DNA from 2 places in the Mesorhizobium sp. M5C.F.Ca.IN.020.29.1.1 genome. Region 2 is predicted to be linked to the other one. Evidence: predicted binding sites of a transcription regulator. Region 2 holds the regulator's gene; the other holds the start of a gene.
The links. Region 2 encodes LexA, which represses DNA repair genes until DNA is damaged. Its sites were predicted from a motif close to TGTTCNNNNTGTGTTCNG; they were not measured.
Positions count from the first base shown of each region.

Region 1: the regulator LexA is predicted to act here: its motif matches at 5,515-5,532, upstream of EOA85_RS01625 (UvrD-helicase domain-containing protein).

Region 1 covers NZ_RZSW01000008.1:7,373-15,146, reverse strand. Annotated here, with positions in the region: gene EOA85_RS01640 (substrate-binding domain-containing protein) at 1-862, shown strand, start outside; gene EOA85_RS01635 (ATP-binding cassette domain-containing protein) at 952-1,749, shown strand; gene EOA85_RS01630 (ABC transporter permease) at 1,746-2,795, shown strand; gene EOA85_RS01625 (UvrD-helicase domain-containing protein) at 2,814-5,474, opposite strand; partial or broken gene EOA85_RS01620 (hypothetical protein) at 5,589-5,786, shown strand; gene EOA85_RS01615 (dienelactone hydrolase family protein) at 5,877-6,782, shown strand; gene EOA85_RS01610 (DMT family transporter) at 6,783-7,688, opposite strand.
Region 2 covers NZ_RZSW01000414.1:354-5,647, reverse strand. Annotated here, with positions in the region: partial or broken gene glp (gephyrin-like molybdotransferase Glp) at 1-944, shown strand, start outside; gene lexA (transcriptional repressor LexA) at 1,049-1,786, shown strand; gene EOA85_RS25765 (ComEC/Rec2 family competence protein) at 1,780-4,236, opposite strand; partial or broken gene gltX (glutamate--tRNA ligase) at 4,339-5,294, shown strand, end outside.

The sequences.
Region 1 (7,774 bases), on a different contig from region 2:
GGGCGACGCCTTCGGCACCATCGTCTACAATGGCGCCAAGCAGGCGGCGGCCGATCTCGGACCGAAGGTCGACTACATCTTCTCCCAGTGGGACGCCGAAAAGATGGTGCAGCAGCTGCGCGAGGCCGTCGCGGTCAAGCCCGGCGGCATCGCCATGATGGGCCATCCTGGTGAAGCCTCGATCATGCCGCTCGCCGAACAGGCGCACAAGGACGGCATCAAGATGATGTACCAGAACGTGCCGGTGCCGAAGGTGGTGGCGGCGTTCGGCGGCGGCTATGTCGGCGCCCAGCAGGAGCAGCAGGGCCGCGCGCTTGGCGCCGAAGCGCTCAAGCTTGCCGGGCTCAAGGCCGGCGACAAGGCGATCATGATTGGCCCCTTCGAGAACGAGGCCCGCGGCGCGCGCGAGCGCGGCACGGTTGCCGTGTTGAAGGAGGCCGGCCTCGAGGTCATCCAGCTCCCCTCGCCGCCGAGCGGAGAATGGGCTTCCGATCCCAATCTGGCCATTCCGGTGCTCACGGCGGCACTGCTCAACAATCCCGACGTCAAGGCGGTCGGCTATCCCGGCGGCCAGATGCTCGGCAACGTCGCCACCTACATGCAGGCGGCTGGACGCAAGCCGGGCGACATCTTCAATTTCGGCTTCGACACCAGCCCGCAGATCGTCGAAGCCTTCAAGGGCGGCTGGGTGCAGCTCACCGCCGACCAGCAGCCCTTCCTGCAGGGCTATCTGCCGATCCTCAGCCTCTGCCAGCAGGTGGTGCTGGGTCTGGCGCCGATGAATGCCGACACCGGTGCCGGCTTCGTCACGCCGCAGAATTACGAGATCGTCGCCGAACTCGCCAAGCAGGCGCTGCGCTGACCTCCCAAGCCGCCGCCGGCCGGGATCGACCCCGGCCGGCGGGACCGCCGGCGGAAAAGGCCGGTAAGCGACAATCAAGCGAGGATCCGATGGCCGAACGCATCATCGAACTGCGCGACATCAGCAAGTCCTACGGTCAGGTCTACGCGCTGGGCGGGGTCAATCTCAGCGTCGACCGTGGCGAGGTCGTCGGCCTGATCGGCGACAACGGCGCCGGCAAATCGACGCTGATCAAGATTCTGTCGGGCGTGGTCAAGCCGACCAGCGGCGAAATCCTGGTGCGCGGCAAGCCGGTGACTGGATGGAGCGCCGCGCGCTCGCGCGACGCCGGCATCGAGACGGTGTTCCAAGACCGGGCGCTCGCCGTGCAGCAGACGATCGTGCGCAACATCTTCATGGGCCGCGAACTCACCGGCTGGCTGGGCTGGCTGAAGGTCAACAAGGAGATCGAGGAGGCGAGCCGGCTGATGCGCGAGATCGGCTTCACCTCGAAGGTGTTCACGCCGCACTCGATCGTCGGCCAGCTCTCGGGCGGCGAACGCCAGGGCGTGGCCATCGCCCGCGCCATCTACAAGAAGGCTGAGCTGATTGTCCTCGACGAGCCGACGACGGCGCTGTCGCTGACCGAGACCGCCAAGGTCTTCCACTTCGTGCGCCAGGTGCGGGCGAGCGGGCGCTCGATCCTGTTCATCGGCCACAACATCCATCATGTCTTCGACATTGCCGATCGCTTCGTGGTGCTCGACCGCGGCAAGGTGGCGTTCACCGCCGGCCGCAGCGAGGTCAAGTCGGCCGAAGACCTGATCAACTTCATGGAAGACCTAGCCCACCCCGGCGGATTGCCCGGGTTGCACGAGGCCGGCGATGCGGGGAGGGCAGCGCGATGAGCAAGACCATGGAACCCGATCTGAAGAGTCCCCTCGGCGGCACGCATAATGAGGCCGCCGGGAAAGAGTGGAGACATCCATCCGACAATTGGCTGCGCGGTTTCATCCTCGACAACCGCGCCGCGCTCGGCACGCTTGCCGTGTTCATCGTCATGATGGCGGTGTTCATGATCGCCAATCCGACCGTTTTCACCACCTGGTATCTCTATAGTTCCGTGCTCACCACGCTGCCGGTGGCGCTGTTCGTGGTGGTGCCGCTGGTGTTCGTCGTCACCTGCGGCGAGATCGACCTGTCGTTTCCGGCGACAATGGGCTTTGCTTCCTGGGTGTTCGCGCTGGTCGTGCAGGCCGGCTACGACCCGTTCCTCGGCATTGCCGCCGCCATCGCCACGGGCACGCTGCTCGGCTTCCTGGTCGGGTCGCTGGTCGTCTATGGCGGGCTGTCGTCGCTGATCGCCACGCTTGGCATGAATTTCCTGCTGCGCGGCCTGATCCAGATCATCAATGAGGGCAGGTCGACGGCGCTGACCAGCCTCGCCGACAGCTGGGCCTACCAGATCTTCTCCAGCCAACTCTATGGCATCCCGGTGCAGATCTTCTGGGCCATCGCTTTCGTCGTGCTGTCGGCGCTGCTCTACAACCGGCATCGCTTCGGCGCGCAGGTCAAGGTGGTCGGCGACAATCCCGACAGCGCCCAGCAGATGGGCATCGACGTCAAGCGCGTCAGGGTGAAGGTGTTCGTCTTCGTTGGCATTGGCGCTGCGATCGCCGGCACGTTTTCGGTGATGATCAACTTCACCTGGTGGCCGACGGCTGGCGACGGATACCTGCTGCCGGTGCTGGCATCGGTGTTCGTCGGCGGCACGCCGACCTGGGGTGGCATCGGCACGGTTGTCGGCGGTGCGATTGGCGCGGTCACCGTGTCGTTCATCCAGACCGGCGTCGTCGCGGCAGGCCTGAGCGGCTTCTATGTCCAGTTCTTCAACGGGCTGATCATCATCCTGTCGCTGCTCGGCCACAAATGGAACCAGGCGCGGTATCGCTAAAGGCAGGGGCAGGACCCCTCACACTCCAGTGACAAACCCGTCCAGCACGCGTTTCTGGCCGGCCTTGTCGAAGTCGATGGTCAGCTTGTTGCCTTCGATGGCCGAAATATTGCCGTTGCCGAATTTCTGGTGGAAGACGCGGTCGCCGACATTGAAGGCCGACGGCTTGTCGGCGACGGATTTGGCGACCAGCTCGCCGTCGATGGTGCGGCCCTTGATCGAGGTGCGGCCGGCGCCATAGCCTGAGTCGGTTTCGCCATAGCCGATGCGCTCGACCTGGTGGCCGGAACGCGAGCCCCAGTTGCGGTCGGTCGCCTCGGTGCGGTTCTGTTGCGCGCGCTGCCAGCCCGGCGTCGCATAGGTGCTGGAGAAGGCGCCGGATTTCTCAGTGCCGCCTGTATTGCCGCCCACATTGTCGAAGCGCGACGCGCCATAGGGGTTCTGCCGGCCACCACGTCCCGGGGCAAAAGAACCGCCGCCGTAGGAATTGCCGTAACCACCGTAGCTGTTGCCGCTCTCGGCGACTTCGACATGGGCTTCCGGCAATTCATCGAGGAAGCGCGACGGGATGGTCGATTGCCACAGGCCGTGGATGCGGCGGTTGGAGACGAACCACAAATGCAGGTTCTTCTTGGCGCGGGTCAGCCCGACATAGGCCAGCCGCCGCTCTTCCTCCAACCCCGAGCGGCCACCCTCGTCGAGCGCGCGCTGGTGGGGAAAAAGACCTTCCTCCCAACCAGGGAGAAAAACGGTCTCGAATTCGAGGCCCTTGGCCGAATGCAGCGTCATGATGTTGACGGCGTCGAGCTCGGCGTTCTGCTCGGCGTCCATCACCAGTGCGACATGTTCGAGGACCGAGCGCAGCGATTCGTACTCCTCCATGGAGCGGATCAGTTCTTTGAGGTTTTCCAACCGGCCGGGCGCTTCCGCCGAGCGGTCGTTCTTCCACATGTCGGTATAGCCGCTCTCCTCCAGGATGGTCTCGGCGAGCTCGGTGTGTGGCGTCGTCTCCAGCGCCTTCTGCCAGCGCTCGAAATTGGCAGCGACCTCGCGCAGCGCCGCGCGCGGCTTCGGCTTCAGCTCGTCGCTCTCGGCGAGTTTTTCCGCAGCCTCCAGCATCGGGATGCGAAGCGCCCTGGCGGTGTCGTGGATCTGGCGGATGGTGGCTTCGCCCAGCCCGCGCTTCGGCACGTTGACGATGCGCTCGAAGGCGAGGTCGTCTGCCCCTTGGGCGACGACGCGGAAGAAGGCCAGCGCATCGCGGATTTCGAGGCGCTCGTAGAAGCGCGGGCCGCCAATGACGCGGTAGTTGAGGCCGAGCGTGACGAAACGATCTTCGAACTCGCGCATCTGGAAGGACGCGCGGACAAGAATGGCCATGTCGTTGAGATTGTGCTTCTGCCGCTGGTAGGCCTCGATGGTTTCGCCGACGGCGCGGGCCTCTTCCTCGGAATCCCAGGCGGCATGGACATGCACCTTCTCGTCGTCCTCGGCGACTTTTTCTGTGAACAACGTCTTGCCGAAGCGGCTTTCATTGTAGGCGATGAGGTGGGAGGCGGTGCCGAGGATGTGCGCGGTGGAGCGGTAGTTGCGCTCCAGTCGGATGATGGTGGCGCCGGGGAAATCCTTGTCGAAGCGCAGGATGTTGTCGACCTCGGCACCGCGCCAGCCATAGATCGACTGGTCGTCGTCGCCGACGCAGCAAATATTCACGCTCACGGGCTGTTCTGCGCCTGCCGGCGCGGGCCCTCCGCGCGGGCCTCGCAACGGCTCGGATGCCCGGTCGGGCTTGCGGCCTTCGGCCGATCGCAGATCTGTCGACGTTGAAGCACGTCCGGCATCCGGCCGCTGCGCCAGCAGGCGCAGCCACATGTATTGGGCGGTGTTGGTGTCCTGGTATTCGTCGACGAGGATGTAGCGGAAGCGCTTATGGTATTCCTTCAGCACGTCCGGATTGGCGCGGAAGATGCGGATCGGGTGGCAGAGAAGATCGCCGAAGTCGCAGGCGTTCAGCGTCTTCAGCCGCTCCTGGTAGGCCTTGTAGAGCTCGCGGCCCTTGCCGTTGGCGAAGGCGCGGGCGTCGCCCTCGGGAATGTCGGCGGGACCAAGCCCCTTATTCTTCCAGCCGTCGATCATCTGGGCGAACTGCTTGGCCGGCCAGCGTTTGTCGTCCAGCCCTTCGGCCTGGATCAGCTGCTTGATCAGGCGCACGACATCGTCGGTGTCGAGAATGGTGAAGTCGGATTTGAGCCCGGCAAGCTCGGCGTGCCTGCGCAGCAGCTTCACACCAATCGAATGAAAGGTGCCGAGCCACGGCATGCCCTCGACATTGCCTTCGCCGATCAGCATGCCGATGCGCTGCTTCATCTCCCGCGCCGCTTTGTTGGTGAAGGTGACGGCGAGGATATGCGAGGGGAAAGCCTTGCCGGTGGCGAGGATGTGAGCGATGCGGGTGGTCAAGACGCGCGTCTTGCCAGTGCCGGCGCCGGCCAGCACAAGAACCGGGCCTTCGGTGGTTTCCACCGCCAGCCGCTGCTCGGGGTTGAGCCCGTTCAGATAATCGGGTGCTTTGTTGTGGCCGCTGCGCGCAGCCATGGCACGCGCAGCAATGCCCGACGGGGCCACGGGCCGCGCGTTCGGTTCGTCAAAAAAAGGCATATCTTCCGAAAAGCCGGACATTGTCCCCGAATGTAGTGATTCGGCAGCGAAAGGCCAGAAGTGTCTCCGTTTTGTTCTCGATCGAGGCCGGAACTTACAAATCCGGTAGAACACATCTCCAAGCTGGCCCCGCACGCGGACGTGCCGCCGCCGGGCGATACAAAGGGCAGCGACCAGGGCCTAAACCGCAATGACGGTGCGCCTTACGCAGTGATATTGAAGCCGTTTCTGTCGCCGCTCGGTATTCCCTGTCAGTCGCCGCCCCGGGGCTTTGTCGCGGGCGTCGATCTCAGGACCGGCAAGATCGTTCACAAGCATCGCAACGGCACCGTCGACGACAGCCTCACTCATCCGTGACTGGACCATGAGGGCTTCCATCCTATGTTGCGCGGCGGGGGTGTTCCCGAAGCCGAGGAGAGCGCCATGACAAAACCGAGCCCTGCCAGCCCAGCCGTCACGAGACCCGCCATTACCCAGGCGATGATAGACGCCTATGACGAATACACGCATCTGACGCTCGACCGGCGGCGCTTCATGGAACAGTTGACCAGGCTTGCCGGATCAGGTGCGGCGGCGGCCGCAATTGCGCCCCTGCTGGCGGCGAATTCGGCCCGGGCAGCGATCGTTGCCGAGGACGATTCACGCGTGACGGGCGAGGACATCAGCTATCCCGGCAGCGGCGGCGAGATGAAGGGCTATCTGGTCAAGCCGGCCGGCCAGTCCGGCAAGCTCGGCACCGTCATGGTCGTGCATGAGAACAGGGGGCTCAACCCGCATATACGCGATGTGGCGCGGCGCGTGGCGCTGGAAGGCTTCGTGGCACTTGCGCCGGACTTCATGACGCCGCTCGGCGGCACGCCGGCCGATGAAAACAGGACGCGTGACCTGTTTTCCAAGCTCGACCCGGCACAGGTCGGCGCCAATGCGGTCGCAACAGTCGCTTTCCTCAAAGAACACGCGGATGGCAACGGCAAGGTCGGCGCGGTCGGCTTCTGCTGGGGCGGCGGCACGGTGAACACGCTGGCTGCCAACACGCCGGATCTGGCTGCCGCTGTCGCCTATTACGGCATGCAGCCGAAGGCCGAGGATGTGCCGAAGATCAAGGCGGCGCTGCTGCTGCATTATGCCGGGCTCGACACCCGCATCAATGCCGGTATCGACGCCTTCAAGAAGGAACTCGATGCCGCCAAGGTCGAGTACACGGTCTATGTCTATGAAGGCGCCAATCATGCCTTCAACAATGATACGTCCGCGGCCCGCTACGACAAGAACGCGGCGGACCTCGCCTGGGGCCGGACGATCGCCTTTCTCAAGGAGAAGCTTGCCTGATCAGGCATTTGCCGGTTTGTGAAAAGCGACTCCGGCCATGACCAGCGCAATGCCGATGCAATCGATAGGGCCGGGTATCTGGCGGAGCACAATGACGCCGATCAGGGTGGCGGTGACCGGCAGCAACGAGAGCATCAGCGCGAAGCTCGAGCGCGGCAGCCGCGACATGGCAAGCTGGTCGCAGATGTAGGGGATGACCGACGAGCAGATGCCGACGCCGATGGCGGCGATGAGCAGTGGCGGCGCCGAGAAAGCCGGCAGCGCATCGGTGAAGCCGACCGGCAGCACGATGAGGAAGGCGACCGCCATGGCGGCACCCAGGCCGGCGATGCCGTCGCCAGCGCCGGCGCGGGCGACGCGATGGCCAAGCACGATGTAGCCAACGAACAGCGCGCCGTTAAGGAAGGCCCAGAGCAGGCCGATCGGGTCGCTTGACCATTTGACGTCGATCAGCAGCAAGGTGCCGATGACGGCGATGACAAGAGCTGCGAGGTTGCGCGGGCTTCTGACGCCGACCAGCGCGACGCCGATGGTGCCGACGAATTCGATCGCCGCGACCAACGAGATCGGCAATCGGTTGAGTGCCAGGTAGAAGGAGCAATTCATCACGCCGAGACAGGCGCCAAAGGCGAGAAGCAGCAGTCGTGTGGGCCGGTCGGCGCCGGCGAAGACCGTCCAGGGCCGGGTCAGTGGCGCGAAGACGAGGGCGGCCGTGACGATGCGCAGCCAGGCCATGCCGAGCACGCCGACATGCGGGAAAAGCAGCACGGCGAAAGCCGGCCCGAGATAGTGGAACACGGCACTGACGCCGAACCAGACATGCGGCGGCAGGGAGGTCGCCAGCTTGCCAAAGACAGGCCCGGCGAGGGCAGGGATTGCAGCCGGAGCTTGCGCTGGATCATCCATGAGGTCATTATCGCAGGCAGTTTTTTGGATTTATATGGCTGATAGTCGGCCAAAGAGATAAGCTCTTTTCCAAAACCAAGGAGTTT
Region 2 (5,294 bases):
CGGCGCAGGCCGTGCGCATCTTCACCGGCGCGCCGCTTCCTGCAGGCGCCGACACCATCGTTATCCAGGAGAATGCCAGGGATCTCGGCGGCGGCAGCGTCGAAGTGACCGCGTCGACGGTTGAAGGCCGCAACATCCGCCGCCTCGGGCTCGATTTCTCGAAGGGCGACGTCCTGCTGGAGAGAGGCCGCCCGCTTGATCCGGCGGCATTGTCGCTGGCGGCATCGGCCAACCACCCGCAGGTCAGCGTGGTGAAACGGCCGCTGATCGCCATCATCGCCACCGGCGACGAATTGCTGCCGCCGGGCAGCGACCTTGGCCCCGACCAGATCATCTCGTCCAATGCCTATGGCGTCGCCGCCGCGGCCCGCTCGGTCGGCGCCAGCGCGCTCGATCTCGGCATCGCCCCCGACCGCAAGGAGGCGATCGCCACGCTGGTGAAACAAGCGGTCGACGCAGGCGCCGATGTCATTGTCACGCTGGGCGGCGCCTCGGTCGGCGACCATGACCTGGTCCATGACGTGCTGACCGGTGAAGGCATGACGCTCGATTTCTGGAAAATCGCCATGCGGCCCGGCAAGCCGTTGATGTTCGGGCGGCTGGGCGACATCCGCTGCATCGGCCTGCCTGGCAATCCGGTGGCGAGCCTGGTCTGCACGCAGCTCTTTCTGAAGCCGCTGCTTGCGCGGCTCGGCGGCCGCGCCTTCCGGCAGGACATTCGTCAGGCGCGGCTCGGCGCCGCCATGCCGGCCAACGATCTCAGGCAGGATTATGTACGCGCGGTGGTGAAGGAAGAAGCCGGCACGCCACTGGCGACCCCGTTCGGCGTCCAGGATTCCTCGATGCTCAAAATGCTGGCCGACGCCAACGGGCTGATCGTGCGCGAGCCATTCGCTCCCCCAGCCGCGACGGGCGCCGCGTGCAGCGTACTGATGCTACGCTGAACAAAACGTCAACACATTCATTAAACTTTAAACGGTTGCGGAACACAACTGGAACAGATAGTGTTTGTTCTGGGTTTGTTTTTCTGATTCTGTTGGGGGTCACGATGCTGACACGCAAACAACATGAACTGCTGATGTTCATCCACGAGCGGCTGAAGGAAAGCGGCATTCCGCCCTCGTTCGACGAGATGAAGGAAGCGCTCGACCTCGCCTCGAAGTCGGGGATCCATCGGCTGATCACGGCGCTGGAGGAGCGCGGTTTTATTCGCCGCCTGCCCAACCGGGCCCGCGCGCTGGAGGTGCTGCGCCTGCCCGATTCGATCGCGCCCGGCCTCAATGCGGCGCGCAAATTCTCGCCAAGCGTCATTCAGGGCAGCCTTGGGCAGGGCAGCCTCGGACGACAGATCAAACCGGCGCCTTCGCGCCTGCCCGCGGCCGGCAATGACGACGACGTCGTTGCCACCATCTCCATACCGGTGATGGGCCGCATCGCTGCCGGTGTGCCGATCGACGCCATCCAGCACCAGACGCATTCGATCTCGGTACCACCGGACATGATCACCGGCGGCACGCACTACGCGCTGGAGGTCAAGGGTGATTCGATGATTGAGGCCGGCATTTTCGACGGCGACACGGTCATCATCCGCAACGCCGACACCGCCCAGCCTGGCGAGATCATCGTTGCGTTGGTCGACGAGGAGGAAGCGACGCTGAAGCGGTTCCGCCGCAAGGGCGCCTCGATTGCACTGGAAGCCGCCAATCCGGCCTATGAGACGCGCATCTTCGGGCCGGACCGGGTCAAGGTGCAAGGCAAGCTCGTCGGACTGATCCGGCGTTACTGAGCGGCAGGCTTCTTGGGTTTCTCGGCCCTGCGGTATGGCGGCAAGCCCCTCGCCTCGCGCGAAAATCTCCGCTGCTCGTGCCAGGGCCTATATGGCTGTCTGACGGCAAAACGGATTTCTGCGCGCGTCGTCGCTGATAGCGGATCGAAGAAGACGGCGGCACTGCCCACGCGAGCGAGCTGCCGTTTGGTGACGACGAGAACCAGCGGATTGCGGCAGGGATTATAATAGGCTGTGGCATCGTCGATGACGATCAAATCGGCAAAGGCACAGGCTGGCCGTGCGGTTTTGCGGTCGTCGGCGAGTGCGATGATCGCGCCGGACGGGTGCCGGGCGAGGCACAGGCCGGCAGTGCAGTAGAAGGGCGCTCCAGGCGGCAGGTCGGCCGGGTCGGCGATGTCGAACCGCACGTCTCCTTTTTCGAATGTCTCCGGCTCGACAATGGTCGCTGAAACCAGCGCATGTTTCCAGTTGTCGGTGGTGAATTCGTTCGAACGCACCCGGTTGACGGCAAGTTCGCCGCCGCCGATCGGCAGCGCCACCAGATGCGCATCTTCCGAAATCAGCACATCGGGGGCGCGCGTGTCGGAAATCGTCAGCAGGCCGGCGAGCGCAAAGGGAAGTGCCGCAAGCCGCAACCATGTCGTCGCCATCGTAGCGATGACCAGGGCGACCGTCACCAGCAGAACCGACTGCAACGAGATCAGCCCGACTGCATCGACCGGCGACCGCTCGGAAATCCATCCCGATATTGCGATCATGGCCGTCAGTCCCTTGCCCATCATGTAGAGGAAAGGTCCGTCGAAGCCGAAAGGCATTGCCAGAGCGCTGAGGACGGCCAGGAACATGACGACCGTGACGATTGGCATGACCGCCAGATTGGCGAACAGGCTAAGCGGCGATACGCGCTGGAAGTGCCAGATGGCGAAGAGCGCGGTGGCGCTGCCGGCAATGATGGAGGTCATTGCGATGGTACCTGTCCCAGCGGCGAGTTTTCGCGTGACGAAAGCGACCGGCGACCGTCGCTGTGGCGGCGCCGTGGCCCTGTCGGCACGATAGTCGGACCAGCCGGCATAGGCGCCCACGAGAGCAGCAGTCGCGGCGAAGGACATCTGGAAGCTTGGGCCGACCACCTCGTGCGGCGACACGACGATGACGGCGATGGCAGAAATCGTCAGATTGCGCATGGTAAGTGCCGCTCGGTCGAACAGCACGGCGACAAGCATTACCGCCAGCATGATGAAGCTGCGTTCAGCCGCGACCACGATACCGGAAAAAATGAGATAGGCAGCGATGGAAAGGAGTGCGGCAGCAGCCGCATATTTCTTGACCGGCCGGCGTGACGAAAAATCGGGAAACAGCGCAAAGGCGCCGCGCAGCAATCCCATAATCGTGCCGGCGACAAGCGCCATGTGCAGGCCGGAAATCGAGATGATGTGGTAGATGCCGGTGCGCCGCATCGATTCGTTTATCTCTTCGGGAATGCCGGCACGCACGCCGATGATCAGTGCGGCGGCAATCTCCCCCTCGGCGCCACCAATGCTGTCCCTGATATGGTCGGCAATGTTTTCGCGCGCCTTTTCGATCGAGGAAGAAAGGCGCGCGGCGAACGGCACATCCTCGGAAACGACGATCTTCGGATCGCCGAGGAAAAAGCCACTGGCACCGATACCGGCGAAATAGCTGTCAAAGGAGAAGTCATAACTGTCCGGCCTAACCGGGCCAGTCGGAGGCAAAAGCCGCACATAACCGGTTGCCACCGAGCCTGCAGTTATCTCAGCGGGAATTTTGCGTGCCGAAACCCTGACGCGTCCCGGTGCATAACGCAGTGTCGGCCGGGCGGTCGACATCACGTCGATGGTCAGCCTGATCCGGCCGTTCGCCATCTGATCGAGCCTAACGACACGGCCGGTGAGCTGGGTCTGGATTTCCGAACCGAGCATCTGCGTTCCCGCGCGCCAGGTCTCAACCTTGGCGGCGAGAACACCGAGTGCGCACAGCAACGCTGCCATGAAGCACAGATGCGTCTTGCGCCATGAGCGGGTGACAGCCGCACACAATGCCGTGAGGACCACGACGGCAATGGGCTGCGGAAAGTCCGGTTCGACGGTAAGCGAAAAATAGACGATCACCCCGCACGCCAGAAAAACCGGCACCAGCAGGAAGGCGACGCCGCGGTCGAGTTCCAGGCCGGCTGCCGAGGCCACGCTGTTGCGGATACCGGATGGTGAAAGATGGCTGAGCTGTCGGCGGAAACGAATGACGGGCCCCGGTTGTGGAGCCGGTATTGGCGCGGAGCGCTCCGGCGAAAGAGGCTGGGTGGCCGGGTGCGATGCAGGCAGCAAAGCGGGTAGCGGCTCGGCGTGAGGAACGTCGGCAAACAGCGATCGTTCGCTGACGCTTGTGATCGCGCCCTCGCTCTCGTCCACGCCCCGGCCTGGTCCAGCCATCGGGTCTGCCCCTTGCGCCCTTGACCTCCTATGCTACATGAACGCGCGACGCGCGAAAGTCCGCGCAACCACATCCGTTTCCTGCGCTTGCCTGAGAGTCCCATGTCCGACAAGGTCGTCACCCGTTTTGCCCCCTCGCCCACCGGCTTCCTGCATATTGGCGGGGCGCGCACGGCGCTGTTCAACTGGCTGTATGCGAAACACACTAGCGGCAAGATGCTGCTGCGCATCGAGGACACCGATCGCGAGCGTTCGACCGATGCGGCAACCGCTGCCATTCTCGATGGGCTCGCCTGGCTCGGCCTCACCTGGGACGGCGAGCCGGTATCGCAGCTCGAGCGCGCGCCGCGCCACCGCGCGGTCGCCGAGGAGCTGGTGCGGCTCGGCAAAGCCTATTACTGCTATGCGACGCCGGCCGAGCTGGAGGCGATGCGCGAGAGCGCGCGTGCCAAGGGGCTGCCTCCTCGCTATGACGGCCGCTGGCGCGACCGCGACCCGTCGGAGGCGCCGGCCGGCGCCAAGGGCGCGATCCGCATCAAGGCGCCGGCCGGCGGCGAGACGGTGGTGCATGACCGCGTGCAGGGCGAAGTCCGCTTCCCCAACAAGGATCTCGACGATTTCATCATCCTGCGCTCGGACGGCAATCCGACCTATATGCATGCCGTCGTCGTCGACGACCATGACATGGGCATCACCCACATCATCCGCGGCGACGACCATCTGACCAATGCCGCCCGCCAGATGGTGATCTATCGAGCCATGGACTGGGACGTGCCGTCGATGTCGCATATCCCGCTGATCCATGGCGCCGACGGCGCCAAGCTGTCGAAGCGGCACGGTGCCCTAGGCGTCGAAGCCTATCGTGCCATGGGCTACCTGCCTGAGGCACTGCTCAACTACCTGGCGCGCCTTGGCTGGAGCCACGGCGACGACGAGGTCATGTCGATCGCCGACATGATTGCCTGGTTCGACATCGGCGACGTCAACAAGGGGGCCGCCCGCTTCGACTTCGCCAAGCTCGAGGCGCTGAACGGCGTGCATATGCGCCGCATGAACGA